One region of the Marinobacter sp. bablab_jr008 genome, then DNA from elsewhere that is predicted to be linked to it. Evidence: predicted binding sites of a transcription regulator. Region 1 holds the regulator's gene; each other region holds the start of a gene.

Region 1 (11,347 bases):
TTGGTGGTGTGGCTATCGGCATGATGCAGCACGGGTTGGATTTTGGTCTGGCAATGGAGCGTTATGCTCTGCTGACCATCGGTGATGGTCTGGTGGCCCAGATTCCCTCGCTGTTGCTCTCCACGTCGGCCGCCATCATGGTTACCCGGGTAACGTCCAGCCAGGACATGGGTGGCCAGATCATTCAGCAGATGTTCAGCGCTCCCAAGGCGTTGGGTATTGCGGCGGGTATCCTTATTCTGCTGGGCCTGATTCCGGGCATGCCCCACATCGCGTTTCTCGGCCTTGGTTTGCTGGCCGCCGGCGCAGCCTGGTTTATCTGGAAGAAACAGCAGCAAACGGTTGAAGATGAAGGTGGCTTTGTTGGCCGTGGCGGCATGGCGGGTGGTGCGGCCCGGCAGGGTGCGGAAATTTCTCCGGATCGTCCGGGCGGCGAGGGGCAGGCACTGCCGGCGCCGGGGGAAACCCGCGAGCTCGGATGGGATGACGTGGCCACGGTGGACATTGTCGGGCTGGAAGTGGGCTACCGCCTGATTCCGCTGGTAGACAAATCCCAGGGTGGACAATTGCTCAGTCGGATCAAAGGGGTTCGTAAGAAGCTTTCGCAGGATCTGGGCTTCCTCATGCCCTCGGTGCACATTCGCGACAACCTGGATCTTATGCCGAACGTCTACCGGATTACCCTGATGGGCGTGACCATTGCCGAGGCCGAGATCCATCCGGAGCGGGAGCTGGCCATTGATCCGGGGCAGGTGTTTGGCAAAGTTGAAGGCATTGCCGGCAAGGACCCCGCCTTCGGCCTGGACGCCATCTGGATTGAGTCCGACAGGAAGGATCAGGCCCAGACCCTGGGTTACACCGTGGTGGATGCGAGTACCGTGGTGGCGACACATCTGAATCAGATCCTGCAGAAACACGCTCATGAACTGATTGGCCACGAAGAAGCCCAGAAGTGGCTGGACCAGTTGGAGAAGATTTCGCCCAAGCTGGCGGAGGAACTGGTGCCGACCACGATTTCCATCAGCATCCTGTTGAAAGTTTTGCAGAACCTGTTGAAAGAAGAAGTGCCGGTGCGGGATATGCGCTCCATTGCCGAGGCCATCGTGAACGTGCATCCAAAGAGTCAGGACCCGAAAGTACTGACCACGGTAGCCCGCCAGGCGCTGCGCCGGATGATTGTTCAGAGTATTTGTGGCAACGACGCCGAAATCCCTGTTATCACGTTGGATCCAGACCTGGAACAGTTATTGCTGAAGTCTGTTCAGCAGAGTCAACAATCCGGCGGTCAGGATGACATTGGTCTGGTGCTTGAGCCCAACATGGTGGAAAAGCTGCAACGATCCCTTCAGGACAGCGTGCAGCGCCAGGAAATGCTCGGCAAGCCCGCCATCCTGCTGGTTTCGGGGCCCTTGCGGCCAGTACTGGCGAAGTTTGCCAGCTACGGGGTAGAGCGTTTGCATGTGCTCTCTTACCAGGAAATCCCGGATAACAAACAGATCACGATAGTCGCTTCTGTGGGTCAATAAACCGACGGAGCATCGCGGGGAGCCAGAGTGCTTGCCGGTGGGAGGATGAAACAGCATGAAAGTAAAACGGTTTTTTGCGCAGTCCATGGCTGAGGCCCTGAAGCAGGTAAGCCACGAAATGGGGCCGGATGCCGTTATTCTGTCTAACCGCCGGGTTGATGGTGGTGTTGAGATCGTGACGGCACTCGACTACGACGAAAACATGGCGCGTCAGCGTCTTGGCGATAGGGCGGTTGAAGCCACCAACGGCTCCCGGCTGGCAGAGATGCAGGCCGAGCAGCATCGTCGGCTGGAAGATGAGCTGAACCGGTCCCGCAGTCGCATTCGTGAGGTTCGGGAAAAGCGCGCAGGAAGTGGCGCCTCAGGTGGCGCGGCGTCGTCCTTGTCTTTCGAGGCGGCCGATTTTCCGGCGTCACGTCCCAGTGATGTAACAGTGGCAAAGCCGTTTGCGGGTAGCGAATCCGGCGCCGGTGGCTATGCCGATGAACTGGCCAGTATGCGTGCCGAAATCAGCTCTCTGCGTGATCTGGTCAGTGGTAAGGCTGCAACTGCCACGCCGACCGGCAACAGCGCAGTTCAGCAACGATTGGCCGAGCGCCTGCAGGAGTTCGGTTTGGGCGCGGAGCTGGCCGGCTCTCTGTCCCGTCGGCACCGGGCCGGGCGTCTGGAGGACGGCTGGAAGCAGTCACTGAAAATGCTGGCGACCGGCGTTCGTACCGGTCGCGAAGACTGGCTTGATGCCGGCGGTATCTATGCCCTGGTCGGGCCAACCGGGTCTGGCAAAACCACCACCATTGGCAAGCTGGCGGCCCGCTACGTCCTTGAGCATGGTCCGGATTCGTTGGCCCTGGTGACCACCGACCGCTATCGTGTGGCCGCTCATGAGCAGCTCTTCGTGTTCGGCCGCATCCTGAATGTGCCCGTGCGTGTGGTGGATGAGAGCCATTCCCTGGATGACATTCTTGATGAGTTATCGGATCGACACCTGGTGCTGATTGACACTGCCGGCCTGACCAGTGCCGACCGCGGTTACCAGGAACAACTGGCGGAGTTGGCTCGCAGCGATCACAATATCCGTACACATCTGGTGGTCTCCGCCACCAGTCAGCCTCGTATCATGAAATCCGTGTGGCATTGCTATAAGATGGCAAACCTTGCAGGCTGCATCATGACCAAGATTGATGAGGCCCTGACCCTGGGCGAAGCGCTCGGGTTCGTTATGGAGACCAGCTTACCGGTGGCCTGGTACACCGATGGCCAGAAGATACCGGAAGATCTCCAGAGGGCGGAGGCCATTCCGTTAGTGCGCCTGGGCGTAGAACGGCTTAAGGCCGTGCAGAGCGCACAGACAGTCGCCGAAGGTGCCTGAGCCTCGTTGGCGACCAGAATAAAACACCGGCACGCGTGCCCGTACAAGAACGTAGTAAGAGACTGATAACAGTATGAGCAGACCACATCCGGTTCAGGTGATTGCGGTTTCCGGCGGCAAGGGCGGTGTCGGCAAGAGCAATGTTTCGGTCAATCTCGGTATCGCCCTGGCCCAGAAGGGGCGCCGGGTTGTCTTGCTGGACGCGGATCTCGGGCTCGCCAACATCGATGTGTTGCTCGGCATTACCGCCAATCGAAATCTTCAAGACGTACTCAGCGGCGATTGTGATCTGAAAGACGTGCTGGTGAATGGCCCTGGTGGTATCAAGATTGTACCGGCTTCCTCCGGCACCCAGCGTATGACCCAGCTCAGCGCCATGGAACATGCCGGCCTGATCAACGCTTTCAGTGAGCTGGGCGACCAGATTGACGTTCTGATTGTGGATACCGCCGCAGGTATTTCTGAATCGGTGGTCAGCTTCCTCAGGGCCTCGCAGGAACTTCTGCTGGTGGTCTGCGACGAACCTACTTCCATTACCGATGCGTACGCGTTGATCAAGCTGATGAACCGGGATTATGGCACCAACCGCTTCCGTATCCTGGCAAACCAGGTCCGCAATGAGCAGGAAGGCCGCCATCTGTTTGAAAAACTGACCCGGGTCACCGAGCGTTTTCTGGATGTGGCACTACAATATGTAGGTATCGTGCCTTACGACGAGGCCGTCAAGAAAGCCGTCCAAAGACAGAAAGCGGTATTGGATGCCTATCCGAGGGCGAAAGCCTCGCTGGCTATCCGGGCTCTGGCCGAAAAAGTGGACAGTTGGCCTTTGCCGTCCTCTCCCAGGGGGCATCTCGAATTCTTCGTGGAGCGGCTCGTCGAAGTCTGATCTGAATCCAGTCCTACAAGAAAACCGGATACATGACATTGGCGAAACATCTGGGAATTTACCATCAGGCCGGCGCCAGGAGCCCTTCAGCCCTGATTGAAGAGCATGCGCCGCTGGTCAAGAAAATCGCCCTTCATCTCATGGCCCGGCTGCCGCCATCAGTGCAGCTGGAAGACCTTATGCAGGCCGGTATGATTGGCCTGCTGGAGGCCGCGCAGCGCTATTCTTCCGGCAAAGGTGCCACCTTTGAAACCTACGCAGGGATTCGCATCCGCGGTGCCATGGTGGATGAGATCCGCAAGGGCGACTGGGTGCCCCGCTCAGTGCATCGCAACGCCCGGCGAATCGCCAGTGCTATCAAACAAGTGGAAGATCGTACCGGGCGCGAGGCCCAGGATGCCGAAGTAGCTGAAGAGCTTGGCATTGGTCTGGACGAGTATCATGCCTCACTTGCCGACGCGAACAGCGGTAGACTTTTTAGTCTTGATGAGCTCAATGAATCCGGCGAGCTGCCGATAGAAGAAGCAGAAGCGAGTGATAATCCGCTGGACGGTATTGCTTCAGGCGCTTTCCAGCGCAGTCTAGCAGACGCCATTGAGCAGTTGCCTGAGCGTGAAAAACTGGTATTGAGCCTGTATTACCAGGAGGAGCTCAACCTCAAGGAAATCGGTGCGGTGCTTGGGGTCAGTGAGAGCCGGGTAAGCCAGATTCACAGCCAGGCGGCGTTGAGACTTCGCAGCCGGTTGGCCGAGTGGCGGGATGGTGACAACGACTGATCGGCCAGGTGCTGTGTTTCGCTTTCAGCAAGCTGTGTAGCTTTTGGTAAACGATGCTTTACAACGTGCGCAAACACCACACAATAAGCGCTTAAGGTAGCAGCCTGCTAGACTTCCAAAAGGCTGAATGAATTCCGGGTGTTACTGACTGGAGGTCCCATTGGACAAGAACATGAAAATTCTCATTGTGGATGACTTCTCCACAATGCGACGCATCATCAAAAACCTGCTGCGAGATCTCGGCTTCACCAATACGGATGAAGCGGACGATGGCAACACCGCGTTGCCCATGCTCCGAAGCGGCAAGTATGACTTCCTGGTGACTGACTGGAACATGCCCGGCATGTCGGGCTTTGACCTTCTGAAGGCTGTCCGTGCTGATGAAAACCTGAAGAACCTGCCGGTTCTGATGGTAACGGCAGAGGCCAAGCGGGACCAGATCGTGGCTGCGGCTCAGGCCGGGGTGAACGGGTATGTGGTCAAGCCTTTCACGGCAGCCGTGCTGAAGGAAAAGATCGAGAAAATCTTCGAACGAATCCAGTAACCAGAGGTCGGATGGCTCGCCATGAGTGATACCAAACAGAACCATCAGGGCCTTGATCCGGAGGTGGCGGAGAAGCTTCAAAAACAGGCCTCCGACCTGGCCGAGAATGTAAACGCCGGGAATTATGCCAAGGCGATGACCCTGATCAATGAACTGAGCGAGGTTCGCGATCAGAGTCTGTATCGGGAAGTGGGGCGACTGACCCGCAGCCTCCATGAGGCAATCCGGAACTTCCAGATAGACCCGCGTAATGCCGAGCAGAAAGAAGTGCTGTCGAAGATGAGCGACGCTTCTGACCGTCTGGCCTATGTGGTTCAGATGACCAGCCAGGCAGCGAACCGCACCATGGATCTGGTTGAGGAAAGCATGCCGGTGGCTCACGCCATGCGGGATGAAGCGGTTGCCCTGCGGGATGAGTGGCAGCGTCTGCGCCGTCGTGAAATGGAGCCTGCGGAGTTTCGGGAGCTTTATGGTCGCATCGACAAGTTCTTCGCTGGCCTGACGACGGACTCCGACAGTCTGTACCAGAACCTGTCGGAAATCCTGCTGGCTCAGGACTTCCAGGATCTGACCGGCCAGGTTATCCAGAAGGTCACCGCGTTGGTGAAAGAGGTGGAAGACAACCTTCTGGGTCTGGTGGTGATGGCCAGCCACGTGGATCAGCTGACCGGCACGGTGCACCAGATTGAAGAAAAAGAAGAATCGGCCGAAAAAGGGGTAGGGCCCCAGATTAAGGCTGATGAGCGGGAAGATGTAGTTTCGGGGCAGGACGATGTGGACGATCTGCTGTCCAGTCTCGGATTCTGATAATAAAGAGGGTGACGCATGGCGTTAGATGCTGATGAAGAGATCCTGCAGGACTTCCTGGTAGAAGCCGGCGAGATACTCGAAAAGTTGTCGGAGCAGCTGGTGGATCTGGAGCAGCATCCCGATGACAGCGATCTGCTGAACGCCATTTTCCGTGGCTTCCATACCGTGAAAGGGGGCGCAGGCTTCCTTCAGCTGGAGGCACTGGTTAACTGCTGCCACTCTGCAGAGAACGTGTTCGATATTCTCCGGAATCACAAGCGCAAGGTCACTCCGGAACTGATGGACGTGGTTCTGGAGGCGCTGGACAACGTTAACGCCATGTTCGAAGAAGTTCGCAACCGGGAAGAGCCGACGCCCGCGCCGGACGAACTGATCGAAGCCCTGGACGCACTCGCCAAACCCGAGTCCGAGGATGCACCGGCGGCGGAAGCGCCAACCCCGGCACCGGAGCCGTCGTCTGCGGAGGTCGGGCAGCAAGGGGACCAGGGCGATATCACTGACGAAGAATTCGAGCAGTTGCTGGACGCGTTGGCGGATGAAAAATCCGACGGCCAGAAACCGGCCGGCAACGAGCAGGTGAGCACTCTGGCTGAATCCGCCGGCGGCTCAGACAGTGATGAGATTACCGACGACGAATTTGAGGCTCTGCTGGATCAACTTCACGGCAAGGGCCAGTTTGCCGGCGCGCCTGCGGAAGAGGAAACAGCCAAGGCAGAAACCAGCACCAGCGGTGGCTCAGAAAAATCAGCCGGCGACGCCGATCTGATTTCCGACGACGAATTCGAGAACCTGCTGGACGAACTGCATGGCAAGGGCGCCGGCCCAAGTGCCGGGTCTTCCGACAGCGAGCCCAAACCGGCGCCTGCTCCATCCGGCAAGGCCGAACCGGCCCCGGAACCAAAGAAAGCAGAAGCCAAAGCCGAGAGCAAGGCCGCTGCCAAGCCGGCCTCTGCGCCCGCGCCTGCCCGTGAGGCCGCACCCGCGGGAGAAACCACGGTTCGGGTAGATACCAAGCGCCTGGACGACATCATGAACATGGTGGGCGAACTGGTGCTGGTGCGGAACCGCCTGCAGCGTTTGGGTTCCGAAAGTGAAGACGAACACATGCACAAGGCGGTGGCCAACCTCGACGTAGTGACTACGGATCTTCAGGCTGCCGTCATGCAAACACGGATGCAGCCGATCAAGAAAGTTTTCGGCCGTTTCCCGAGGGTAGTGCGTGATCTGGCCCGGAGTCTGAAAAAAGAAGTGAACCTGGTGATGCACGGTGAGGAAACCGACCTGGATAAAAACCTGGTCGAGGCGCTGGCCGACCCACTTGTGCACCTGGTCCGAAACTCCGTGGATCATGGTGTCGAAGCGCCGGACGTAAGGGAGAAGGCCGGAAAACCCCGAGCCGGAACCGTGACCCTGTCGGCGGAGCAGGAAGGCGACCATATATTGTTGTCCATCGTCGACGACGGTGCGGGTATGGATCCCAATGTCCTGCGTCGCAAGGCGGTAGAAAAGGGCCTGTACGACCAGGATGCGGCAGACCGTCTAACCGATAACGAATGTTTCAATCTCATTTTTGCGGCCGGTTTCTCCACCAAAGACCAGATTTCCGATGTCTCCGGTCGGGGTGTCGGTATGGACGTGGTGAAAACCAAGATCGGCCAGCTCAATGGCCAGATCAATATCATGTCCGAACAGGGCAAGGGCACCAGCATTATCATCAAGGTGCCTCTGACTCTGGCCATTATGCCAACGCTGATGATCATGCTCGGTGACCAGTCTTTCGCGCTGCCGCTGGTGAATGTGGTGGAGATTTTCCACCTGGATCTGACCAAGACCAATATTGTCGACGGCAAAGAATGCATTGTGGTGCGGGACAAAGTGTTCCCGCTGTTTCACATCAAGCGCTGGCTGGTGCACGGGGCGGCAGGACAGGCCGAGCCGGAGAATGCGCACGTGGTGATTGTGGCCATGGGCACCAAGCAGGTCGGCTTCGTGGTTGACCAGTTGATTGGCCAGGAAGAGGTGGTGATCAAGCCTCTGGGCCGGGCCCTGCAGGGGACGCCGGGTATGGCCGGCGCCACCATCACCGGTGATGGCCGTATTGCCCTGATTATTGATGTGCCGAGCCTCCTGCAGCACTACGGCTGAGCAGGAATTTCCGGGATTGTGTAGGAGAAATGGATGACAGTTTCTGTCCTGGTCGTGGATGATTCGGGCTTTTTTCGCAAACGGCTGACGGAAATCCTGACGGCCTCGGGCCAGATTAAAGTGGTAGGCGCCGCCACCAACGGGCGGGAAGGTGTCGAGCTGGCAGAAAAACTGCGCCCCGATGTGATCACGATGGATTACGAGATGCCGGTGATGGACGGCATCTCTGCCGTTCGCGAGATCATGCGCAAGCATCCTACTCCGGTGTTGATGTTCTCGTCCCTGACTTACGAAGGTGCCCGCGTTACCCTGGATGCCCTGGAAGCCGGGGCGGTGGATTTCCTGCCCAAGAATTTCGAGGAAATTGCCCGGGATACCAGTCAGCTTCAGAAAATTCTCATCCAGCGCATTCTGGATGTGGCCGGTAGCCGGCCCGGTGCCCGATCGGCGCCTGCGGCCCCTAGGCCCTCAGCGCCGGCACCGGAACCCGGCCGGGAGCCTGCCGAGCGTTCTGGTTCGCGTCTGACCCGCCCGGCCACGCCGGAACCCCGTAAAGAACCTTCGGCCTCTGAACCAGTTCGTAGACCCGCCAGAAAAACCGGGACCAGGCATTACAGCGTGGTGGCCATCGGCACCTCCACCGGTGGCCCTGTCGCGCTGCAAAAGGTGCTCACGGCGTTACCGGCCTCGTTTCCGGCGCCCATTGTGCTGGTTCAGCATATGCCGGCCAGTTTTACCCCGGCCTTTGCCGAGCGGCTCAACAAGTTGTGTCGCATTGAGGTTCGTCAGGCCGAGGACGGCGACGTGCTTCGTCCGGGGCTGGCCCTGCTGGCGCCCGGTGGCAAGCAGATGATGATTGAAAGTCGCGGCGGGCAGGCGAAAGTGCGGATTCTTCCGGGCGATGACCGCTTGAATTACAAACCCTGTGTGGATGTTACCTTCGGCTCTCTGGCCAGGAGCTTCCCAGGCAAAACCCTGGGTCTGATCCTCACTGGTATGGGTTCCGACGGGAAGGAAGGCTGCAGGATGATGAAGCAGTCCGGTTCCGTGATCTGGTCCCAGGACGAGAAATCCTCCGTCATCTATGGCATGCCGATGGCTGTGGCCAAAGCCGGACTGAGCGACGAAATTCTGGCGCTGGAAGATATTGGCGCGCGGCTGGTTGAAGGTGTGAGCTGATGGATATTCTGAGCCTGCTCGGAATCATCCTGGCGTTCGTGGCCATCCTGGGTGGCAATCTGCTGGAAGGTGGTGCTGTCAGTTCACTGTTTAACGGCCCGGCCGGGTTGATCGTGGTGGGCGGCACTCTGGCGGCAACCATCCTACAAACCTCCTGGCCGATGCTCAAACGTGCCTTCGGTCAGGTTCGCTGGGTGTTTATTCCGCCCTACATTTCGCTGGAAGATGGCATTGGCAAGGTCATCGACTGGAGCGTCAAGGCCCGCAAACAGGGCCTGCTGGGCCTGGAAGGGCTTGCGGAGAGAGAGCCCGAGCCGTTCGCCCGGAAAGGGCTGCAGTTGCTGGTTGATGGTGCCGAGCCCGAGTCCATTCGCAGTATCATGGAAGTGGACCTGGAAACCCGGGAGCAGCGCGATCTGGAGTCGGCCAGGGTCTATGAGGCCATGGGTGGGTATTCCCCCACGATCGGTATTATTGGCGCGGTGATGGGCCTGATTCAGGTCATGACCAATCTGGAAGATCCCCAATCACTGGGTGGCGGCATCGCCACGGCCTTTGTGGCGACCATCTACGGCGTTGCCCTGGCCAACCTGTTGTTCTTTCCGGTGGCCAATAAATTGCGGGGCATCATCAAGGAACGCACCCGTTATGAGGACATGATGATCGATGGCATTATCGCCATTGCCGAGGGCGAAAACCCGAAATCCATCGAATTGAGACTGCGGGGCTTCCTGCAGTAATTCCGGGCCAGGGCTTCCTATGCGCCGTCGCAGACCACCCCAGGATGATCTCCACAACAAGGAACGCTGGCTGATTTCCTATGCGGATTTCATCACGCTTCTGTTTGCCTTTTTCGTGGTGATGTACTCGGTATCCTCGGTGAATGAGGGCAAGTACAAGGTGCTGTCGGAAACCTTCACCGGTGTCTTTAACGCCCCCCAGCGCTCATTGCAACCGGTCACCGTGGGCGGCCAGCCGGTCCGGGCGCCGCAACAACAGCATGAAGATGTTATTCCGCCGCCGGTTACCGAGGCGCCCCGTAATCCGGAACTGGATGCCGAGGGTCGCACCGAGGCTTTGCGAACCATGGCCAACCAGCTTGCCATGGAATTCGACGAACTGATCAATCAGGGGGTGGTGAGTCTGGAAACCAGCAGCGAGTGGATTGAACTCAATCTGCCGAACAGCATGCTCTTTGGCAGTGGTGATGCTGAGCCCCATTACGACTCTTTTGAAGTCATCGAAAAGATCGCCAGTGTACTGCGCAACCGCGACAATGCGGTCAAGGTGGAAGGCTTTACCGATAACCAACCCATTCGTACCAGCCGCTTTCCGTCCAACTGGGAACTCTCGACCGCCCGTGCAGCGGCTGTCGCCCGGATGTTGATGATGGAGGGCATCGAGCCAGAGCGCCTGGCAGCGGTGGGTTATGGTCAATACCAGCCCGTGGCCCGCAACGATACCGAGGAGGGGCGGCGGCGTAACCGCCGGGTGGTTCTGCTGATCTCCCGGGATGCCAGCATCCGGGGGGCGGTGCGCTGATCACCTGCCGGTGGCAGATGCGTATGGCTGAGCTGGCACACTTCCTGTATTACCTGTTGTTCATCGTCCGAATCGGCAAGGGGTTGCCGCAAAACCATCGATTCGGCTTTCAAGTTACCCGTATCCTTGCCGATAAGTTGAACATAGGCCGGCGCATGACGCCAGGCTGAGCCGTTACCGGAGAACAAAACGTGCGTATCTGGGCTGTAGCCAATCAAAAAGGTGGAGTGGGGAAGACAACCTCTGTGGTCGCTCTGGGCGGACTGCTGGCCCAACGTGGCAAGCGTGTGCTGGTGGTTGATCTGGATCCGCACGGGTCGCTGACCAGCTGGTTTGGTTATGACCCGGATACTATTGCCCACAGCGTGTTTGACCTGTTTCAGCATCAGGGCAAGGTCCCTGAAGGCCTGCCGGCGCAACTGATCACCGATACCGGTTGCCCCGGGCTGTCGCTGCTGCCTGCCAGTACTGCACTGGCCACCCTGGAGCGTCGGATGATTGGCGTTGAGGGTATGGGGCTGATTGTCTCCCGTGCCCTGGCCCAGTTGTGGGATGATTTTGACTACGTGA
Region 2 (8,068 bases), on a different contig from region 1:
TCCCAGCCGTCTTTCACAGAACGCAGCAGGTTCAGCACTTCATCCAGCTTGGCAACGTCATTCTTGGCGCTGGCTTCCAGCAAGGTGCGCTCCATGTAGTCGTAAAGAGCTTCCAGCCGGGTGGCCAGCTCACCACCTTTCTCAAAATCCAGGAACGCGCGAAGGCCGCCGATGATTTCGATGGCCTTATTGAGCAACTGCCCCTTAGCCGCGTAATCCTTGGCCTGAATCCGGGATTTGGCCATATTAATGCGCTCGATGGCCCCGTTATACAGCAGCTGAATCAGCTTGTGCGGGTCTGCATCGGTGATGCTGGTTTGGGTATTAACGCGCTGATACGCCTGTAAACCGTTCATATATAACCTCGTGTCACCGTTATCCGGTATGCCATGGTTGGCTGGCCAACCATCAGTATAGCTGAATTAATCGTTCTGCCGGTTCGGCGCCAGGGCCGCCAGCTGCTGAGTCACGTAATCCCGCGTATTATTCAACTGGGAGATCAGGGAGTCGGCAGCGCTGAATTGCTTCACCAGGCGTTCCTGATAGCTTTCAATCCGCAAGTCCAGCTTGATTCGGTCTTCCTGAATGCGCTCCAGGTCCCGGTTCAGGGCGTCAGTACGGGAGCTCAATGCACCGTCTGCACCCAGAATGCTGGTAATGGCATCTACCGCGCGCTCACTCACACCCTCGATGAACTTCACCGAGCCGCGATTACCAACGTCACCGCCGGTAATGCGCACCTGCAGACCAGCGGCATCGCCACCGGCACTGTTTGCCAGGAACAGCACCTGGCCGTCGCCCTGGGCGGTCTGGCCGTTAATGGTGCCTTGGACATCCTGGCCGGCGGTGCCGGTGGCGGTGTTAAGCCCAGTAACGTTGCTCAGCCCGGTCAGGCTTACGTTAGAATCGCTACCAAAGCGGTTAGAGGTAAACGTCAACCCCTCTGTAGCATCATAAGCCACCTGAACCGACCGCCCAGCTGCACTCAACGCAGTATTCTCACGAAGGGCTGTCTGAATGGCAGCGGCAAAATCCTCACCGGAATAATCACCTGCAGCAATCGAGACCGTTGCGGTGGTTTCACCATCCACCTGGAACGTGAAACTGTTATCGGCTTGAACCTGAATCGCATCTGCCGTGTTTGGGACAGAGTAATTAAGGCTGCCCCGAGTCGCCATCTGGGTTACGTTAATGCTGTAATCACCCGGGCGAGTATTAGAGCCGCTACGAACAAACTCCACCTGGGAATCACTGGTTCTGCCCTGCTCGGCAAACAGTGCCGTAACATCATCCGGGTTTTCCCGAAGCTGCTGCTGAAACTTCTGGCTATCAAACTGCAACTCACCGGTGCGGAAATCGGTACCAATGCCCACGTCTGCCAGGCTGCGCACATTGGCGCCTTCCAAACCGGGTATAACGTCTGTCAGCACTCTCTTAAGCTGATTCTGGATGTTCCGAACCGTGGAATCCCCGGTCAGAATACTGCCCTGCCCCGTCTCGCTATCAAATGAGGACAGCTCACGGATGGTGCCCTGCAGCTCGTTGAACTTGTCTACGAACGCCTGAACACGCTCGGCAACCGCCGCCGTGTCCTGCTCTACCTTAACGGTGGACGTTCCGGTATCGGTCAGGTTGAAGGTCAATCCATCCACCACGTTCTCAATGGTGTTGGTTGAACGGGTAATCAGCACGCCGTTAATTTTCATCTGGGCATCGGCGGCCGCAATGGTTTGTTCCATCGCCGGATTGCCTTCGGGGTCTGCGGGGTCAAACGCAAACCGCGCCAGCCCTTCTGCGCCAACCTCTTCACTGGCCGTAATCTTCACAGCATTGGCGGTGCCAGTGTCATCGGCGGAGAGCGTCAGCCGGAATCCGTCACCGGTATCAATCACACCCGCAGACACCCCGGCGTTGGCCTCATTAATGGCGTTCGCCAGGCCCTGCAAAGTGTCATTAGAAGAGTCAATCGTGATATTGGTGGTCTTGTCACCCACCTGGAGAGTCATCGTACCGCGGCCAATACTGGTGGCGTCGCGATCCGCAAAGGTTTCTGTGCTGGCCAGCGCCTGGGATTCTGCGAGGCCCACCACATCAACACTGTAAGAGCCCCGTGCCGCCTTGCCGGCATCCACCGAGACATCAACATTGCTACCCGAGGACGTGGCCGAAAACGACTTCATCGCATCCGCAGAACCCAGCTGGCGCATAGGCAACCGCAGCTCTGTGACGGCACTGCGCAACTTGCCATAGGCGGAAATAAGCGCCTCGGTGCGCTCCGTTTTCTGATCCAGCCGAACTTCCGTGGGCCTGCGCTCCGCAGCCACCAACTGGTCGACAAGATCCGACGTCAAAACGCCGGAGCCGATACCTAATGATGAAATACTGGCCATAACCGTGCCTCCTCAGGGGGGCGAATCTCTGTACTGATCAGTTTATCGGCAGCAGGCGGCAAAACTTTGCCTCTTTTGCCCTAAATATAGAACCGATTTGTAACTGTGTGTATCTAAGCTTTTTTAGCCACGGACGACACGGACATTCACGGACAAGAAACGAAACCGAACTGCTTGACCGTCCGTGTTAGTCCGTGTCGTCCGTGGCCAAACCAATCCTTTCAAACGCAAACACCGCCGGCTCTTTTCCAGAGGCGGCGGTGCTGAAATACCGTCGTTTACATCCGCGCAAAAGCGGCAAGCTTTTACACTTTGATGTTAAACAACGTCAGCGGTTCGTCCTGCTGCAATTTTTCTGCCAACCTCATTGCCACTTCGTCCGGGATCTGGCGGATCACTTCCTGGGTTTGCTGATCAACCACCCTTACGATGGTCTGGCCCATTTCATTATCCACTTCAAACTGAAGATCCCGCTGCACAGTTTGAACAAAGTCGTTCAACTGGCTAACCGCCTCATTCAGCTCCTTGCGCTGCTCTTCATTACGGACCTGCAGCTTTTCAGCCTGCGAAGCCTGTTGAGCAACCTGGGGAGCCTGCACCTGGCGGGTACCGGCAGCCGAAGCAGTAAGGTCAGGGGCGTTCCGGCCCTCGGCCTGAGATGACGACATTGCCTTGGCCGGAGCCTGGGCGCCAGAGCGTACCAGTTTCAGGTCCGGGCTGTTCAGGTTAACGTCATTCATAGCTTTACCTCGCTATCCTTCAACGGCGGAAGGCCGGAACCCGAGGGTTCCGGCCGTTACCGCTATGCCCCTTACTGCAGGAGGGACAGAACCTGCTGCGGACGGGCGTTTGCCTGAGCCAGGACGGAGATACCGGCCTGCTGCAGTACCTGGGATTTAGCCAGGTTGGCAGTTTCTGCCGCGAAGTCAGCGTCCAGGATACGGCTGTTGGAGGCACTGAGGTTTTCCGAGGTTGTTGCGAGGTTCGCAATAGTGCTTTCAAAACGGTTCTGAATTGCACCCAACGCGCCTCTGAGCCCGTTGACTGTAGTGATTGCAGAATCGATCCGCTTGATGGCATCGTTAGCGTTAGCGACAGTATCAACCTTAACACTCGACAGCGTGCTGGTGTCCTTTGCGATAACGGTGTTATTGTTGGCGAAACCAAGAGCTACACCATCTCCAGCAATAGTAATTTTCTCAGAAGCACTTAAGGTTAGCTTTCCGCCGTTGGTAGCAGTCGCCCCGGCAGTCGTCCCAAGTGTAGTGCCAGCAGCTGCAGTCAAACCACCACCAGCGCCGCCGGCAACAATCTGGTTAATAGTGATATCACGCCCATCCGCAGCTGTCAGAGTCAGATCCGACCCCGAAAGTGAGGCGACAACACCTGTTTCGCTAGATTCAGCATTAATGGCGTCCTTAATCTGCGCTACAGTAAGCACCCCATTATTTTCCTGATCCTGATCCAGGACAGTAACACCATTAATCTCAAGCGTGTAGTTCGCACCCGTTCCTGTGCCAGTTGTGTCTGCAATGGTGAATTCAGCTGTAGTTTCTGCCTCAACCGTCAAGCCAGCAATTCCAGCGCTTTTAATCGCCTCAGCTTTAGCAAATGCACTACTGGAGCTTTGACCAGCCTCAGTTCCAGCCACTGAAGCCCCAATATTAACTGCTGCGCCAGTACCTACAGCGATGGTACCTGTACCTGAGGTGGAGTTGCCGTCAACACGATTAGCGCTTTCCTGCTCAGCAATTTGCCCAATCTGACCAGCCCGAACCCCTTGACTCAGGTTGATCGAGATTGTCTCACCTGCGTTAGCACCGACCTGGAAAGCATCTGTTCCAAAATTACCATCCAAAACCTTCAGACCGTTGAAGGACGTCTGGCTGGCGATTCGATCAATCTCCGCAATCCGCTGCTGGACTTCAGCGTTCAGTGCCGACCGATCAGATGCGCTGTTCGTGGCGTTTGCCGATTGAACCGCGAGCTCACGAATCCGCTGCAGGTTGTTGGTGATCTCATCCAGACCACCCTCTGCCGTCTGGGCTAGAGAAATGCCATCGTTAGCATTACGGGTCGCGACATTCAGACCAGAAATTTGAGATTGGAAGCGTGTGGAAATCGCCAGACCGGCAGCGTCGTCCTTGGCGGAGTTGATACGCAGGCCGGAAGACAGGCGCTGAAGAGCCTGATCATTCTGACCCTGAGACTTGCTCAGTTGGTTCTGGGCGTTCAGTGAAGCGACGTTAGTGTTAATACCGAGAGCCATATTGCTTCTCCTTCGACAGATGTCGTTATTTCATGGAAAAGGTCTGGCGCCCATCTTTTGGTTTGGTAGCGCCGCCCTGTTACTCCACTTAACGGCACCCCACCCGGTTGCTTTAGAAAAAATTTCAACGATTTTGTAAAGGAATGTAAAAAGTCGAATTCGACACCTGCCACCAGCTAACCGTCACTTGAAAATCACACTCTCGTTCGGAATTTCAGGACCGCTTTCTTGCCCCAACCAGTATTTATGCCCTGGGGGTACCGGCCCACTGCCAGGCTCTGGACATAGAAGACGCTCCAATTGCTGCGCTTCCTCGCGATCACCTACTTCGGTTAATCTGGCAACAAGCTTCTGATGAGATACCTCCACAAGGAGCACACGCTCAACCAACGACAAAAAGGCGTTAAGGTATAACCGCAAAGCCTTCGAATTTCGGTTACTGCCATATTTTTTCTTGGTGTCGGGCAAGTCAAACTCAGGCTGAACGCCCCGAGACACCTCGATTGCTGCAACCAGTGGGTCGAGCAAAGCACTGCGATAGCCCTGCCTCGATTGTTGTTTTTCCTCTCCGTAGACTCCCCTCATTACGTTAGGGAAATAGAGCCGTCCCTGATCAACGAGAATCGAAAGAGAAAGAACCAGCTCCCTCGATCTTTCAATCGCTTCCTGGTGACTCGAATGTTCAAAATGGGCATGCATGCGATTCATCACGTCGACAACCTCTGTGGCCCACTTCTCGACACTCTGATTCAGGCGCCCCCTATCTGCGTCCACCGCCAGCCGATAATTCCTCTGCTGCCAGCGATGACTGATAAACCACCCACAGACAGCAGATATAAATGCTATTCCCGAACCGATTAGAACTTGAAGCACGTTATCTCCCTAGCAGCACTAGATCGCCTTATGGATTCAAGCCGCATATAGCTCTCTCTGAACAGCCAACACGGATTGCCGAAAATACGGATTTGTTAAAGAGGCCTTGGTGATCAGGTCAACGGGCCGATTGAAAAGTGCCTCCAACTCAAGTTTCAAATCAAAGAAAGCAGCGGCTGTTTGTCGAGCTGACAAGCCAGCTTCAAACGACACAAGAAAATCCAGGTCACTTTCCTCCCGGAAACGGTCCGTTGTGGCCGACCCAAAAACCGCAAGGTGGCTGACATGATGACGCCTACAGAGTTCTGCAAGGTCGCCGGCGTGTTCTTTGAAGATATCTGGAATGGGGGTCTCTGCCATGATGCTCTACCCGGTCACGAGAATGCGTAGACTCTATCATAGCCCGATAACAGAGCCCCATGTACCTTTGGGGCCAGACCCCAGGACATTTGGTGGGGTGAAATGTACTGGCGCCCACCCCACCCAATTGCTCGATAGCCCCAGCACCTTTCGCTATACTCCATCCGAACTTACTGATTGAGAGCACACGTAACATTGCACATCCCTACCTGCTGGGTTATCGCTGGCCCGAACGGGTCAGGGCTGTATCACCTTTTAATTCAGGAGTCTCTCAAGTGACACCGAACGCGGATGGTCAGAGAATATCAGCAGCAACCATTCTCGAAAGTCTTTCTCGCGCAGTTGAAAAGGAACTCGAGCGCAAGCGTAGGCTTGGGCATTATTATGTAACCTACGAAAATGGTGCCGCCCGCTTCCATGGCGATGACGCACCTTGTCAGGAGAAGCCTGAAGATACGCAAGTTTGAAATTTGGGGTCAGACCCCAGGACATTTTCTGGGGTGAAATGTACCAACGCAACTCCACAAAACCGGCAATCCTTTTCCCATCCCCCACGCCAACTTTCCGGCACAAGGCAATACCCTGCTCAAAACCTGATCTAAAAACCATCAATTAAAACAGGCATGTAAAGCCACTTTCTTAAAACTGGCACGCCCTTCGCTTGGTATACGGCAAAACGGCAATTTAACGAATTTTCGCCGGCAAGGGTTCCCCTTTCAACATCGGGCATCTGGTTTCCGGCACCTCTGAGCAGGAGAATAGATATGCCTCAGGTCATTAACACCAACATTGCGTCGCTGAATGCTCAGCGCAATCTGAATGCATCCCAAGGCGATGCCAACGTGGCACTGCAACGGTTGTCTTCTGGCCTGCGGATTAACTCTGCTAAAGACGATGCGGCCGGTCTTGCTATTTCCGAGCGCTTCCAATCCCAGATCGCCGGCCTCAATCAGGCCCAGCGAAATGCCAATGATGGCATCTCCCTTGCGCAAACGGCTGAGGGCGCAATGGATGAGATTACCAACAACCTGCAGCGGATTCGTGAACTGGCAGTTCAATCGGCGAACGCGACGAACAGCATTTCCGACCGCCAGGCACTGAACCAGGAAGTGCAGCAGCGGATTGAGGAAATCAACCGGATTGCCAGCCAAACTTCCTTTAACGGATTGAAGGTGCTGGACGGTACGTTTGCGACGCAAACTTTCCAGGTTGGGGCTAATACTGGCGAAACGATTGCTATAAGCGGTTTAGATTCCCGGGGAAGCCAGATTGGGTCGGTTTTGAAGGAAACTGATGGGCTTGGGGGGTTCATTGTCGAGCAAGGTGCACCTGGCGAAACCTTAGTAAACCTCTCGAATACTTTTGCATTCGACGGTGTGGAGGAGTTCGGGGGCACGATTACAATAAACACCGTACCACTCACGATCACCCCCGGTACATATGCCAGCCCCACTGCTCTTAAAGATGCCATCGCCAACGAGATTTCGGGTAGTGGTGATCCTCTCCTCGACGGAATAGCCGTCGATGTTGATCCGTTTGGCAGAATCGTTTTTCAGAATGCGAACGAGACTGCAATCACCGCAAACTTCAATCTTGCTACGACCGACGCAAACACAGTTACCGACGACGTACCGAATATTGACGCATCTGGCAGCGAGGTCACGGATACAGACAACTACGCAATCTCGGGATTCGACTTCACAAACGGAGGTAGCTTAGAGGTTGGAGGTGGCACTGTTGAGATTCCAGCGGGTGCATCTGGCGACGATATCGCAGCCCTGATCGAAACCGAATTTGATGACGCCAATACCTCCGTTGCCTACAACTCGGGCACAGAGTCATTCGATATTACAGTCGCCAACGGCTCTCAATTCGATCCGCCTTCAGTAACCATCACAGCAAACGACGCATCTGCTGCATTCAACCGCAGCCTTGACTTGACTCCGCGAGCCGACCAGACACTTGCGGACAGCTTCTCAGATGGAGACACTTACGATTTCAGTGTCGAAATCAATGGTACAAACTATAGTTTTGAAGGCCTCAGCTCGCTCAACGACATTGTTAGTCAAGTAAACGCCAAGTCAAACGAAACGGGAATCCAGGCGAATCTCAATGCAGAAAACAATGAGATCTTCTTCTCATCTCAATTCGGCGAGCCTTTCACTATCGATATTCA
Region 3 (11,347 bases), on a different contig from region 1:
ACCGATGCCTACCAGGGCGGCACCGACAGTTTCCTGGCCCGCATTGATACGGCGGAGAACGCAGGGGCTCTGGAGCCGACCCTGGCCTGGACACGGCAGGTTGGCTCATCAGGTGATGAGACCGTGGTCGGTGGTAGCTCACAAGGCTCGCTGGCTCTGCTGTTCGGGGCGTCGCCAATGACGCTTGATGGCCTCGGAAATGTTGGCCCGTATTTCTTCAATGGCAACACCGGAGAGTCACCGACCGTGTATCAGGTGGGTGAAGACAGCTCTGAATCGCTCGGGGACGGTCTGTATGGTGGTGCCGGGGTGGTGCTGGTCGGCGACGCGCCCTATAGCTACCGATTCCGTGAAGCGCAGCCAGAGGATGCCGGTACCGAAAATGCGGAGGATGAAATTATTCGCACGCGGCTGGATAATCGGGCCGGCTTTGTTTTGGGATTCAATACTTCAGGCGAACCTCTGAGCGCGTACACCGTTGATGATGCGGGTGATCTATCCAACGAATTCCTGACCCGTGGTGTCCGGTTTGACGGTGATATTGTGGTGTCGGGCAACACCAACGGGAGCTTTGTTGAAGGCCAGGCGGCGCCGGTGGCGGGCACAGAGAGTATCCTGGCGAGAGTGGATACCTCCGAATCTGACGTAGCCTTCCGCAACTGGCGTAGGCAACTGGCATTCGAAGGTCTGGACATTCTCGATCTGGAGAATTACCGCGACGATGAAGTGGTGGCGTTGGTGAACCGAAATGGCGAAAGGATGCTGCTTGTTTTCAGCCCGGAAGGTGAGTTACTGACACCGATAACGCCGTAATCCTCCGGGTTGCAGGTCCGGGGTGGGTCAGACCGCCCCTTCCTGTCGGCCCGCATTGGCATAGAGCTTCAGGTAGTCGGTGCTGGTGACCACGCCGGCGGGTTGTCCGGCAGCATTGATGACCAGGGCCGCATTCAGCCGGTGAGCGAGCATCAGGCGTGCCAGTTGATGGGCATCGGTTTCGGGAGATGCAGTCAGAAAAGCCGGTAGTTCGATGTGAATCAGGCTTTGGTTCAAAGCTTCCGAACTGTTCTCGTGAATCCACGAAAGAAGCCAGCGCAGGTCGATCAGGCCTGCGACATTGTTATCCGAGAGCACGACCAGATGGTGAACGCCGTGTTCTTCCATGGTCTCCAGCGCCTCTGCGACGGTGGCAGAAGCAGGAACCGAAAACTGCGCTGGCGAGCTGATGTCGGCGACGGGCAGGTAAACCCTTTCCTCCCGACGTTCGCCCGCAGCAGCGGCACCATACTCCTGAAGTGCGCGGAAGCTGCTACCACCACCGCCGCTGTGCACCGCCTGCTGGAACTCGGCGTCGGTAGCCTCGCTGTGTTCGGCAGAAATGGACGCAGACTCCGACAGCTCGGTGACATCGCCCACCCGGCGACTTCGGAACGCTTCGGGTAACCGGGTTCCGATCGGACGTCCGGGTTCACTGACGAAAATGGACATGGTTCCACCTCTCCGGGGATTTCCCCCTCTACTGCCACCTTATGACGGTTTATCGGCCGCCGGACCGTTCGCTATAGCTCGAGTTTATTACTATACGGTTAGTTGGTTCCGGTAAAGGCGTCCCGTTTCCACACGACGGGCCAGTCGGGTATTCAGGCAGGCCGGTTGCTGGCAGATCCGGTCGGCCAGATATTCCGCCAGCAGGGGAGCCCATACCAGGCCTTTGCTGCCAAAACCGGTGAGCAGATACACGCCGGTCCGGGATATCTCATTGTTGCCGGGGCACGGACCTGCCACCGGCTGATAGTCGTGTGTGGTACAGCGAAATCCCACGCGCCCCTGAAGATGTTCTGCCTGTATGTGCTCTGAGATGTTTACGGAGGGCAGCAGTTCCCGAAGTTGGTCCAGGTTTTCCTGATGCCCCTTGGGCGTTGGTTCGGGGTTATCGTCGCGAAGATCAAATGTGGCACCGGTTATGGCACTGCCGTCATAAGCGGGGTTCAGGTATTTGGTGCCACAAATGACTACATCTGGAAGCTGGCAGTCGTCTGCGGGTATACGCGTGACCTGTCCGCGAATGGGCTTGAGGCGCAGTGACTGGCCCTCAGGTACAGGAGCGAGGGCAGTGCTTTCATGGCCGGCAGCAACCACAACCTTTGCGGCTCTGAGAGATCTTCCGTCACTGGCCTGAATGACCCAGTGGTTGTCTGCCCACCTCAGCGTATCGGCCTTGAACCCGAAAATCGTGCGGATGAGTGGGTGCTCAATCAGCGTTTTGCACGCTCGGGCCGGTTGTAGCCACCCGGAACCCGGAAACCATAGCCCTTCGCACTGGAGCGGTATGCCGGCAATACGACTAGCTTCTGCGGGTGATACGGCACCCAGCAGGTTTTCGGGGTAGCTGCTGCGTTCGAGAAACCGCTTTTGGCGATCCTGCTCCTGGTCTGTGGCTGCGAGCTGCAGCAACCCGCTTGGGTGCCAGAACTCGCCCTGCCAGCGTTGGTAGAAGCGCTGACTGAAGCAAAGCGCGGTGGCTGCGAGCTCTGTCTGGTCGTTGTACTCGACACCGAGTTTTACGTACAGGGCCCCCTGGTCGTTACCGGAAGCTCCTGCTCCGGGGCCCCTGGCCTGGTCGGCAAGCACCACCGGAACGCCCCGTTCCGCCAGGTTGCGGGCCAGAGCGGCACCGGCGATCCCGGCACCAATGATGACGATGGGGTCAGTTCCGACAGTGGGGGCAGAGACATCTTCGGAGGTTGGCAGTCTGCCGGTCAGCATTTCCCGCTTGCGCCCGAAGCCGGGAACTTTCGCCATCTCGAAGCCTTCATCTGCCAGCGCACGACGAACCCTGCCGACCGAGGTGAAGGTGGCCAGGGTGGTGCCTGGTTGGCTGTGAGCCCGAATCTGATGAATGGCTTTTTCGAGCCACATGTCCGGGTTCAGCGACGGCGCAAACCCATCAAGGAACCAAGCGTCGGCCACGAATTCCAGTTCGTTCCAGGCGTCCAGTACATCGCCAAAACAGAGGGTAAGCCTGATAGCGCCGCCGCCAAGTACCAGGCGGTGCGTTCCTTTGATCAGCGGTGGGTAGTTCTCAATCAGCTCCCGAGCCAGGGGCTGCAGCCCCGGCCAGCTCTCCAGGGCCTTTTCCAGATCGGCCAGAGACAGGGGGTAACGTTCCACCGAGATGAAGTGAAGAATTGCGTGGTCTTTATCGTCAGGTCGTTGAGCCAGCCACTCGGCCCAGGTCGCCAGGAAGTTGAGCCCGGTTCCGAAGCCTGTCTCGGCGATCACAAAGTGGCTGTTCCTGTCGAGTTCGGCGAAGCGCCCGGGTAGTCCATTTCTTTCGATGAACACGTAACGGGTTTCGGCCAGACCGTCATCTCTGCTGAAGTAAACGTCGCCAAAGCGCGCTGATTCAGGCACTCCGTCTCGCCATATCAGCTCCGCCGGTTCCATTGCCGGCGGACGAAGGTCGTTAATCATGGGGCTTAGTTGTCTTTTGTGATTTCTTCGGCGGACTCGATGATGACCGGGCTCACCGGAACATCGGCCATTCCGCGCTGGTAGCCGGTCTGGACCCCTGCGATACGATCAATCACACCCATGCCATCGGTCACCTTGCCGAAAACCGCATAGCCCGGGCCCCGAACTCCGGCGTTCAGGAAATCATTATTGGCCACATTGATGAAAAACTGGCTGGTGGCAGAATCCGGCGCATTGGTTCGGGCCATGGCGATGGTGCCGCGAAGGTTGGGCAGGGTGCTGGTAGCTTCGTTCACGATGGGAGCTCGGGTCTGTTTACGCCCCAGGTTCTCATCGAATCCGCCGGCCTGAACCATGAAGCCGGGAATAACCCGGTGAAAGATGGTGCCATCGTAAAAACCGCTGTTTACGTAAGCCAGAAAGTTTTCCACGGTTTTGGGCGCAACATCGGGCCGAAGCTGAAGCACGAAAGAGCCCTCCGTCGTGACAAAACGGACCTCAGGAAGTGCCGGTTCCTCGTTCTGCGCCACGGCTGGTGAGGTGGTCAGCAGAGTGGCAACGAAGGCAAACAGGACAGACATCACAATCGGGACGAGTTTTACGGGATTTGTCATTTCAAGGCAGCTCTCTGTTACAGGTGGTGACCAGAATACTGAGATAATCCGGTTATTACGTAGTTTGTGCAGATCTTAACAGATCATTACGCCATTAAGGGCAAATCAGAACAGCACGCTCAGAGGTTGTGGGCTACGCTTCACTTGACTGTTGAATACCGGGCCGGGTTGTACGGTGATCACTGATACTGCAGGAGGAATCTGGTGAGAATCCGTCAGGGTTTTGAAGAGAAATCCCGGCTTGGCCGGTTGCTGATCAATCGTGGCTACCTGTCTGAAGGTCAGCTGGAAGAAGGGCTTCGTGCTCAGAGGGAAACCGGGCAGCGCCTCGGTGAGGTGTTAATTGCTGCCGGCTGGATCTCAGAGAGGGAACTCCACCGCGTACTCAAGCATCAGTCGCGTTACCGCAATGCAGCAGCGCTTGTTACCATGGTCACCTTGCCATTTCAGCCCTTGGTGTCACTGGCGTCCAGCAACACCAATGCAGCGCAGATAGGCGCCGGAGCGGGCGAACTCTACGAGCGGAGCGGACTCACCCCCCTCTCGGAAGAGGAAATGTCAGGGGTGTCTGCACAAAGCGGTATTGGCCTGATGGAGCGTCTGGAGGCCGTGTCTTCCATGCCCGCCAGCGCCCGGGACGATCTCTCAGGAGAATCTCCCGATGTCGATGTGGTGGAAGGGATCAGACTGGCGGCAAATGTATTCGTGCCGGTGCTCAGTTTTCTGGATTCAGACCTTACAATTACGGGTGTGCATTACCGGGACTCAGAGCCTCGCTACACGCTACAGGAAGACGGAGGCCTGAGGCTGGCATTTCCGGAGCGTATCGAGGAAATCCGGATGGATAATATTCGCGTGGTGGGCGGCCAGACTCCACCCATGGGCAATGTCAGCATTCGCGATATCCGCTTTCACCCGGATTCCCAGATGACCATCTATACGCGTTGAAAATCTTGCCCTGAAACGAAAAATGCCCGGAAGATCTCCGGGCATTTCGTTGTCTGTGAGCGATGGGCGTATCAGGCGCTGGCCAGAATGTTGGTGCTTGAGACGTTGGTCTGCTGACCTTTGGCACCATAGAGCTTCTGCTGGGCGGAAGCACCTCGGAAGATGTCGGTAAGGCGTGACAGGCGCTTTTGCAGGTGGCCAAGAATTCGGCCGTTGTTCTGATTCACGGCCTGGCATTCGCGCAAACGGGTGTCGGCGTCTTTCCAGAGTTGGTACAGCTCATCCATACCAGCGGCGCGAATGAAGCGTGATGGCTCTCCGGCATTGGGCTTGTAGCCCATATTCACCAGCAGGTGAATCTTCTTTTTGGCGCGTTCGCGTATGCCCTCAAGAATCTGGTTTTTCCGGCTGGTCATTTCCTGGAGGTGTTGGATATCCGCAGAGGAGAGCACGGATTTTTCCTGGTGGAGTACTTCCGCCAGCGACTCAAGCTGGCGGATATCTTCCTGAAGAATCGCTTTCAACTGTTCATGTGCAGTCATGCTTTACTCACCCGAAAATGCTTTTATCCATCTCAAGCATTTTCTGGGCCAGTTTCTGGGCATCTACCTTGTAGGTGCCGTTCTCAAGAGCAGAACGAATCTGTTCGATGCGATCATCGTCCATTTCGGGGTAGTCCCCCAGCTTCTGCTCAAGTTGCTTCAGGTTTTTCGCCTGATTGCTCAGGTTCACGTTTTCGCCACGGGCAGCGGGGCTCTGGGCCTTGGCTTGCTCGCCTGTGGGCGCCTGTGACGTTCGATTGCCTGAGGCTTTGTCGGCCGTGGTGCGCGTGGTGTTGACCTGGCCGGGGCCAATTCCATTTAAGTCAACTGACATATCAATACCTGCTTGCCTGGGGCCACAAGAAAGTGGCGTATTCGGGTTTATATCTGCTTAACGGCAAATCCGCGCCATACTTTAGTTACAAAACGGAAAACATTTGCCGCTCTTGCTGTTTGCCGCCTTACATCGGAATTTCGACCCGCCCGGCGCCAACGGCACGAGCTTTGACTGTCCGGGACGAGCGGAGATTTTCCACCAGTACCTGTTCTCCAACGCCCGCGCTCGCCAGTGCCTTACCGCGAGATGATACCGAGAATGAGCCTGAGCGCGCGGTGATAATAACATGGTCACCCCGCTCAATCGCGTTGGGAGCTTCAAGGAGATCCGGGGTCATTACCGTGCCGGCGTTCACCGGGCGGCGCATCATCATGCCTGAAACGGACTCTTTGCGGGTGAGTACGCCGCGACGACTGGCATTGATCTGCACCGAATTTACGGTGACCAGGTCCGGCGTCAGGCGTTCGCCCCGCGCCAGAGGACGGGCTGCTATCAGGGCAGGGCCGTGAACCTCGACGCTGGTGGTAACGTACATTCTCCAGGGGCGCTCACCACTGCAGGAAATCAGGACCGACGGGCTGGTGGTCTGTAGCGGATCGCCCGCAAACTCGGCGTTCAGCCCCTGGTTGCAGGCAGCAAGGGCGATGCGGCTGTCGATAGCGCCAACTTCGTAGCGGCTCGTGTAGCCCTCGGCAGCAAGGGTTCTGGACCACTCTGCCAGGAACGTCTGGGCAGCGTTACGGATGGCTTCAGCACTGGTTCTCTCTGAAGACAGAGTGATTGGGCTCAGTGATAGACACAATGCAGCCAAAAAGATGATTCGCATACGCACCGGTTTGTCCTATGCTGTCTGTATCTGTGGATTTTGTCGAAACACGTTAAGGATTCGGGTTGTCGGGCCGTTAACCCTTAACAGGTTTGCAGGCGTCAAAGATTTGTCTTGGACAGGCCTGAAAACACCTTGCAAAGGTCAAAGCAATATTGATGCCGGTATAGGCACGCCAGGAGTAAAGCATCATGGCAGGGGTATTAGACAGCGTTAACCAGCGCACCCAGCTAGTCGGTCAGAACCGGCTTGAGCTATTGCTGTTCCGTCTACGGGGGCGGCAGTTGTACGGCATCAACGTATTCAAGATTAAGGAAGTTCTTCAGTGCCCGAAACTGTCGTCGATTCCCAATAGCCGGAGCGTCGTCAGAGGCGTTTCCCACATTCGTGGTGAGACCATTCCCATTATTGATTTGAGTATGTCGATCGGTCTGCCGGGTATTCCCCAAGAGCAGTTGTCTACCAGTTTCGTGATCATCACCGAGTACAACCGTAAAACCCAGGGCTTTCTGGTAACGGGCGTAGACCGGATCATGAATATGAACTGGGAAGATATCTTGCCTCCGCCGAAGGGCGCAGGGAAGGATGTTTACCTGACAGCGGTTACGAAGATTGACGATAAACTTGTAGAAATCATAGATGTAGAAAAGATTCTTGCAGAAGTTTCTCCGCTCAGGGAAGATGTGACGGAAGAGCTGGTGAGTCGAAGTGCGGAACGCGTTCCGGGTCATTTGCCCGTGCTGGTTGTGGATGATTCTTCCGTGGCTCGCAGGCAGATCGAGCGTTGCCTGACCGCCATCGGAATGGAAGTGGTTACCAAAAATGATGGCAAGCAAGCGCTACAGTATCTCAGAGAGCTTACTCAGGACGGGTCGAAAGCGAACGACCACCTGTCTCTGATTATCTCTGATGTTGAGATGCCGGAAATGGACGGCTACACCCTCGTTACCAGAATCAAAGAAGATGCGGCTCTGAAAGAAATGTATGTAATGCTGCACACCTCGCTGAGCGGTGTCTTCAACCGGGCGATGGTGCAGAAAGTGGGCGCAGACGATTTCATGGCGAAATTCAGCCCGGATGAGCTGGCCGAGCGAGTAATGGAAATTATTGATCAGCACTGATGCTCGGCTGATGGTTTCACCCACGAAGAGATCCAATGAAAGCGGACATAACGCCCCAGGAATACGAAGCCTTTAAAAAGTTCCTGCAGGATGCGTGCGGCATCCTGCTGGGTGATAACAAACAGTATCTTGTAAAGAGCAGGCTTCGGCGCATTCTCGAAGAAAACAGCCTGAATTCCCTTGGAGAGCTTCTGGAACGATTAAAGAGGCCTGGAAGGGCAGGCTTGCGCGAGGTGGTCATCGACGCGATGACGACCAACGAGACACTTTGGTTCAGGGACAACCATCCGTTCCGGATTCTGCAGGAAAAGCTCTTGCCAGAGTTTGCCGAGCGCAGTTCACTCCAGCCGTTAAGAATCTGGTCTTCCGCCTGTTCTACTGGCCAGGAGCCATACTCCGTAGCCATGGTAATTGACGAATTCCGCCGTACCCGGCCGGGTAAGCTGCGGGATGTAAAAATCACGGCAACGGACATTTCCAAAAGCGTGCTGGAGGTTGCCCGGAGAGGCGAGTATGAAATGATCGCCATCGGCCGCGGGCTGTCGCCGGAGCGTCAAAAGCACTTTTTTACCCCCTCGGCCAACGGTGGTTGGCAGATTCGACCGCAAATCAAGTCCATGGTGGAATTCAAGGAATTGAACCTGCTGGATCGATACATGCTTGGCAAGTTCGACATCATCATGTGCCGGAATGTGCTGATCTATTTCTCAGCGGAACTGAAAAAGGACATTCTTACCCGGCTGCATGGTGCTCTGAACCCCGGAGGCTATCTGATTCTTGGTGCTTCTGAGTCTTTGAACGGGCTTCCCAATCTCTACGAAATGGTCCAGTGTCACCCTGGCATCATCTATCGCAAAAAATAGCCGGGAACTGTTCAATGCGGAGTAGGGGACCGATGTGGAGAATCTGAACCTCCGACATCTCTATTATTTCTGGGTTATTAGCCGCGAAGGCTCTATTGCCCGAGCCAGCGAGGTGCTCGACCTGGCACCCCAGACCCTCAGTGGCCAGCTTGCGACCTTTGAAGGCGCGGTGGGTGGCCGGTTATTCAGCCGCGAGCGCCGGCAACTGGTGCTCACAGAACTCGGCCATATGGTTCGCAGTTATGCCGATGAGATCTTCGAGCTAACCGGTCAGTTGTCTGAAACCCTGAGGGCGGGGCCTGAACACAGGCCGCTGTCCTTGTCTGCGGGCATATCGGCGTCTATCCACAAACTGATCGCCTATTACCTCCTTCACCCGGCGATGAAGCTGAACCGGCCCGTGCAACTGGAATGCCGGACCGGCCGGACGGAAGATCTTCTTCTCAGCCTCAAGCGGAAGGAGCTCGACGTTGTACTGACCGATAGAATGCCCCAGGCAGAATCTCCTGAACGTTTCGCGGTTCATCCGCTATCCCGGTCTACCATCAGTCTCTTTGCTGCACCCGAACTGGCGGAGCAGCTCAAAACCGGCTTTCCTCACTCGCTCAATCACCAGCCGTTACTGGCGAACGCTACCGATGCGCCGTATTTCGAGAAACTGATGCACTGGTTCAATCTCAATAATGTCCGAATGAACCTGGTTGCCCGAGTTGATGACAGCGCCCTTATCAAGGTGTTTGGTCGGGAGGGACTTGGTGTGTTCGCGGCGCCTACGATGATTCAGGATGAGGTGTGCCGTCAGTATCAGGTGGCTCTGATCGCTTCGCTTGATGAGGTGACGGATCAGCTGTTTGCGGTCTCCCGAAGCCGAAAGCTGGCCCATGAGGGGGTGAGGGCAATCTGCGAGGCTCGTCAGGGGATCTTTGAGCGCTAGACTTCACTCTGTTAAAGCATCGAAAAATACGATGTTTTTTGCTTAATAAAACTTATTTTATCGAATTCTGCAGTGCTCCATTATGGAATCGTATTCCGCAGTATCCAGAGGAGCGCAGCTATGAAAACGATTCACAAGTTCAGACTTGAGCCTGGTAAAGAGCCTACCACCCTGACCTTGAGAGAGGGTTATGAAGTGGTGCGCTGCGAGTATCTGGTGCCGCACAAAGCGGTCTTCCTTTGGGTACAGCAGCCTTTGAATGTAACCACGCCTACTGTGGAACGGCAGTTCCGGGTGGCAATGTCGGGTGAGCCGGTTCCGGATCGGTTCCAATACATCGATACCGCTCTTGATCCGTTTGGTCCTGAGGCCTACCACGTCTTCGCGGTGCCAGCAGGTGAGTTGCATCTCACGGGGAATGGCCATGAGCGGGCCAGTGATGAATTGCTGGGTGGCGCCGGGTGGCAAGGGCGTTACGCGTCCTGAATATCATCTCTAGCTAGCAGCGTTGCACGCTCTCTTGGGCCCCGATTGGGGCCCTTTTTACGTTTCAGGAGAATGATTGACCGGTAAGTGACCGGTTTTTACCCAGATGACCGTTTCATGCTCTACGAACGGATGGTGTTGGCTCAGATGCGGGCTGCGAATCCAGCTCCCGGCGGGATAACGGCCGTGTTCATCACAGAATTCGCCGGACAGCACAAAAATCTCTTCTCCACCAAAGTGACGATGTGGCTGAAAGGTCTCGTTGGGTGGCCACTTCACCAGGGCAACGTGCTCATGCTCGAATTCGTGCAACGGCATAACCTGTAAACCGCCAATGCCGGGCAGCCAGTGGCCGGCATTGGTATCGATTCGAACCGTCGCGGTATCTCTCGGGTCGAACTGATGGAGTTTGACCAGCAGGGTGCAGCCCTCTTCGCTGAACGGTGCATGACTGCTGCCCGGAGGATTCCGGATGTAGGTGCCGGCCGGATAGTGGCCGGTCTCGTCGGAAAAAACGCCTTCAAGCACCAGAATCTCTTCACCCAGAGGGTGTTCGTGGGTAGAAAAGGAAGAGCCGGGCTTATAGCGTACAACGCTGGTAGCGTGGCCCCGCTCGGCTTCCTCTCGGGCCAGTGGCTTGCGCTCAACGCCTGCGGCGGGGCTGGGGACCCAGCGCTGTTCGTGGGTACGAATAACAACGCGCTGGGAAAAATCCATGTTGAGCATAACGTGTCTACCTTCTGTCATTCACTTTATCAGAGCCTGAATGTCCCGGAAGTGTGGGTGCTTGCAGTGAACCATCCACTCGAAAGCCACCATTTCAGTGGTAACAATGCGAGCGCCGCTCTGGTGCAGTCGATCCAGGGCAACGTCCCGATCGAGTTCGCTACGGGACCCGGTGGCGTCGGCCACCACCCATACCTTGTAGCCGGCATCCAGGAGGCTCAGGGCGGTTTGCAGCATACATACGTGGGTTTCGCAGCCTCCGATGACAATATGTTGCCGGCCTTCTGGCAATTCATCGATGAGCCCGTCCGGGCAGGCGTCGAAATGGGTTTTCGCCAGGGTTGTGGAGCAGAGCTCCTTAACGCCTTCAAGATTCGGCCCAAGCTTTTCAGGTAGCTGCTCGGTTGCAATCGCAGGAACGCCAAGCAGTCCGGCGATGGTTGCCAGCGTAATGCAACGCTCAGCAACCGCATCGCCTT

The links. Region 1 encodes FliA, which starts transcription of late flagellar genes. Its sites were predicted from a motif close to CTAAAGTTTNNNNNNNNNNNGCCGNTAA; they were not measured.
Region 2: JIF53_RS08675 (flagellin) is a predicted target of FliA. The motif match lies at 4,748-4,775, and genes of this name have one in related genera.
Region 3: flgM (flagellar biosynthesis anti-sigma factor FlgM) is a predicted target of FliA. The motif match lies at 5,967-5,994, and genes of this name have one in related genera.

What each region holds. Positions count from the first base shown of each region.
Region 1 covers NZ_JACDWW010000054.1:205,907-217,253, reverse strand. Annotated here, with positions in the region: gene flhA (flagellar biosynthesis protein FlhA) at 1-1,526, shown strand, start outside; gene flhF (flagellar biosynthesis protein FlhF) at 1,582-2,895, shown strand; gene JIF53_RS08290 (MinD/ParA family protein) at 2,969-3,781, shown strand; gene JIF53_RS08285 (RNA polymerase sigma factor FliA) at 3,814-4,557, shown strand; gene cheY (chemotaxis response regulator CheY) at 4,718-5,101, shown strand; gene JIF53_RS08275 (protein phosphatase CheZ) at 5,123-5,908, shown strand; gene JIF53_RS08270 (chemotaxis protein CheA) at 5,927-8,056, shown strand; gene JIF53_RS08265 (protein-glutamate methylesterase/protein-glutamine glutaminase) at 8,090-9,235, shown strand; gene JIF53_RS08260 (flagellar motor protein) at 9,235-9,975, shown strand; gene motD (flagellar motor protein MotD) at 9,995-10,777, shown strand; gene JIF53_RS08250 (hypothetical protein) at 10,801-10,947, shown strand; gene JIF53_RS08245 (ParA family protein) at 10,969-11,347, shown strand, end outside.
Region 2 covers NZ_JACDWW010000059.1:11,430-19,497, forward strand. Annotated here, with positions in the region: gene fliS (flagellar export chaperone FliS) at 1-356, opposite strand, end outside; gene fliD (flagellar filament capping protein FliD) at 423-2,390, opposite strand; gene JIF53_RS08670 (flagellar protein FlaG) at 2,696-3,130, opposite strand; gene JIF53_RS08675 (flagellin) at 3,202-4,659, opposite strand; gene JIF53_RS08680 (hypothetical protein) at 4,843-5,532, opposite strand; gene JIF53_RS08685 (nucleotidyltransferase family protein) at 5,569-5,892, opposite strand; gene JIF53_RS08690 (hypothetical protein) at 6,168-6,359, shown strand; gene JIF53_RS08695 (flagellin) at 6,657-8,068, shown strand, end outside.
Region 3 covers NZ_JACDWW010000075.1:27,958-39,304, forward strand. Annotated here, with positions in the region: gene JIF53_RS15220 (hypothetical protein) at 1-813, shown strand, start outside; gene JIF53_RS15225 (CBS domain-containing protein) at 841-1,485, opposite strand; gene mnmC (bifunctional tRNA (5-methylaminomethyl-2-thiouridine)(34)-methyltransferase MnmD/FAD-dependent 5-carboxymethylaminomethyl-2-thiouridine(34) oxidoreductase MnmC) at 1,576-3,471, opposite strand; gene JIF53_RS15235 (peptidylprolyl isomerase) at 3,477-4,085, opposite strand; gene JIF53_RS15240 (pilus assembly protein PilB) at 4,290-5,033, shown strand; gene JIF53_RS15245 (flagella synthesis protein FlgN) at 5,105-5,575, opposite strand; gene flgM (flagellar biosynthesis anti-sigma factor FlgM) at 5,583-5,909, opposite strand; gene flgA (flagellar basal body P-ring formation chaperone FlgA) at 6,037-6,744, opposite strand; gene JIF53_RS15260 (chemotaxis protein CheV) at 6,930-7,859, shown strand; gene JIF53_RS15265 (CheR family methyltransferase) at 7,895-8,722, shown strand; gene JIF53_RS15270 (LysR family transcriptional regulator) at 8,757-9,656, shown strand; gene JIF53_RS15275 (hypothetical protein) at 9,777-10,142, shown strand; gene JIF53_RS15280 (cupin domain-containing protein) at 10,200-10,868, opposite strand; gene JIF53_RS15285 (isochorismatase family protein) at 10,890-11,347, opposite strand, start outside.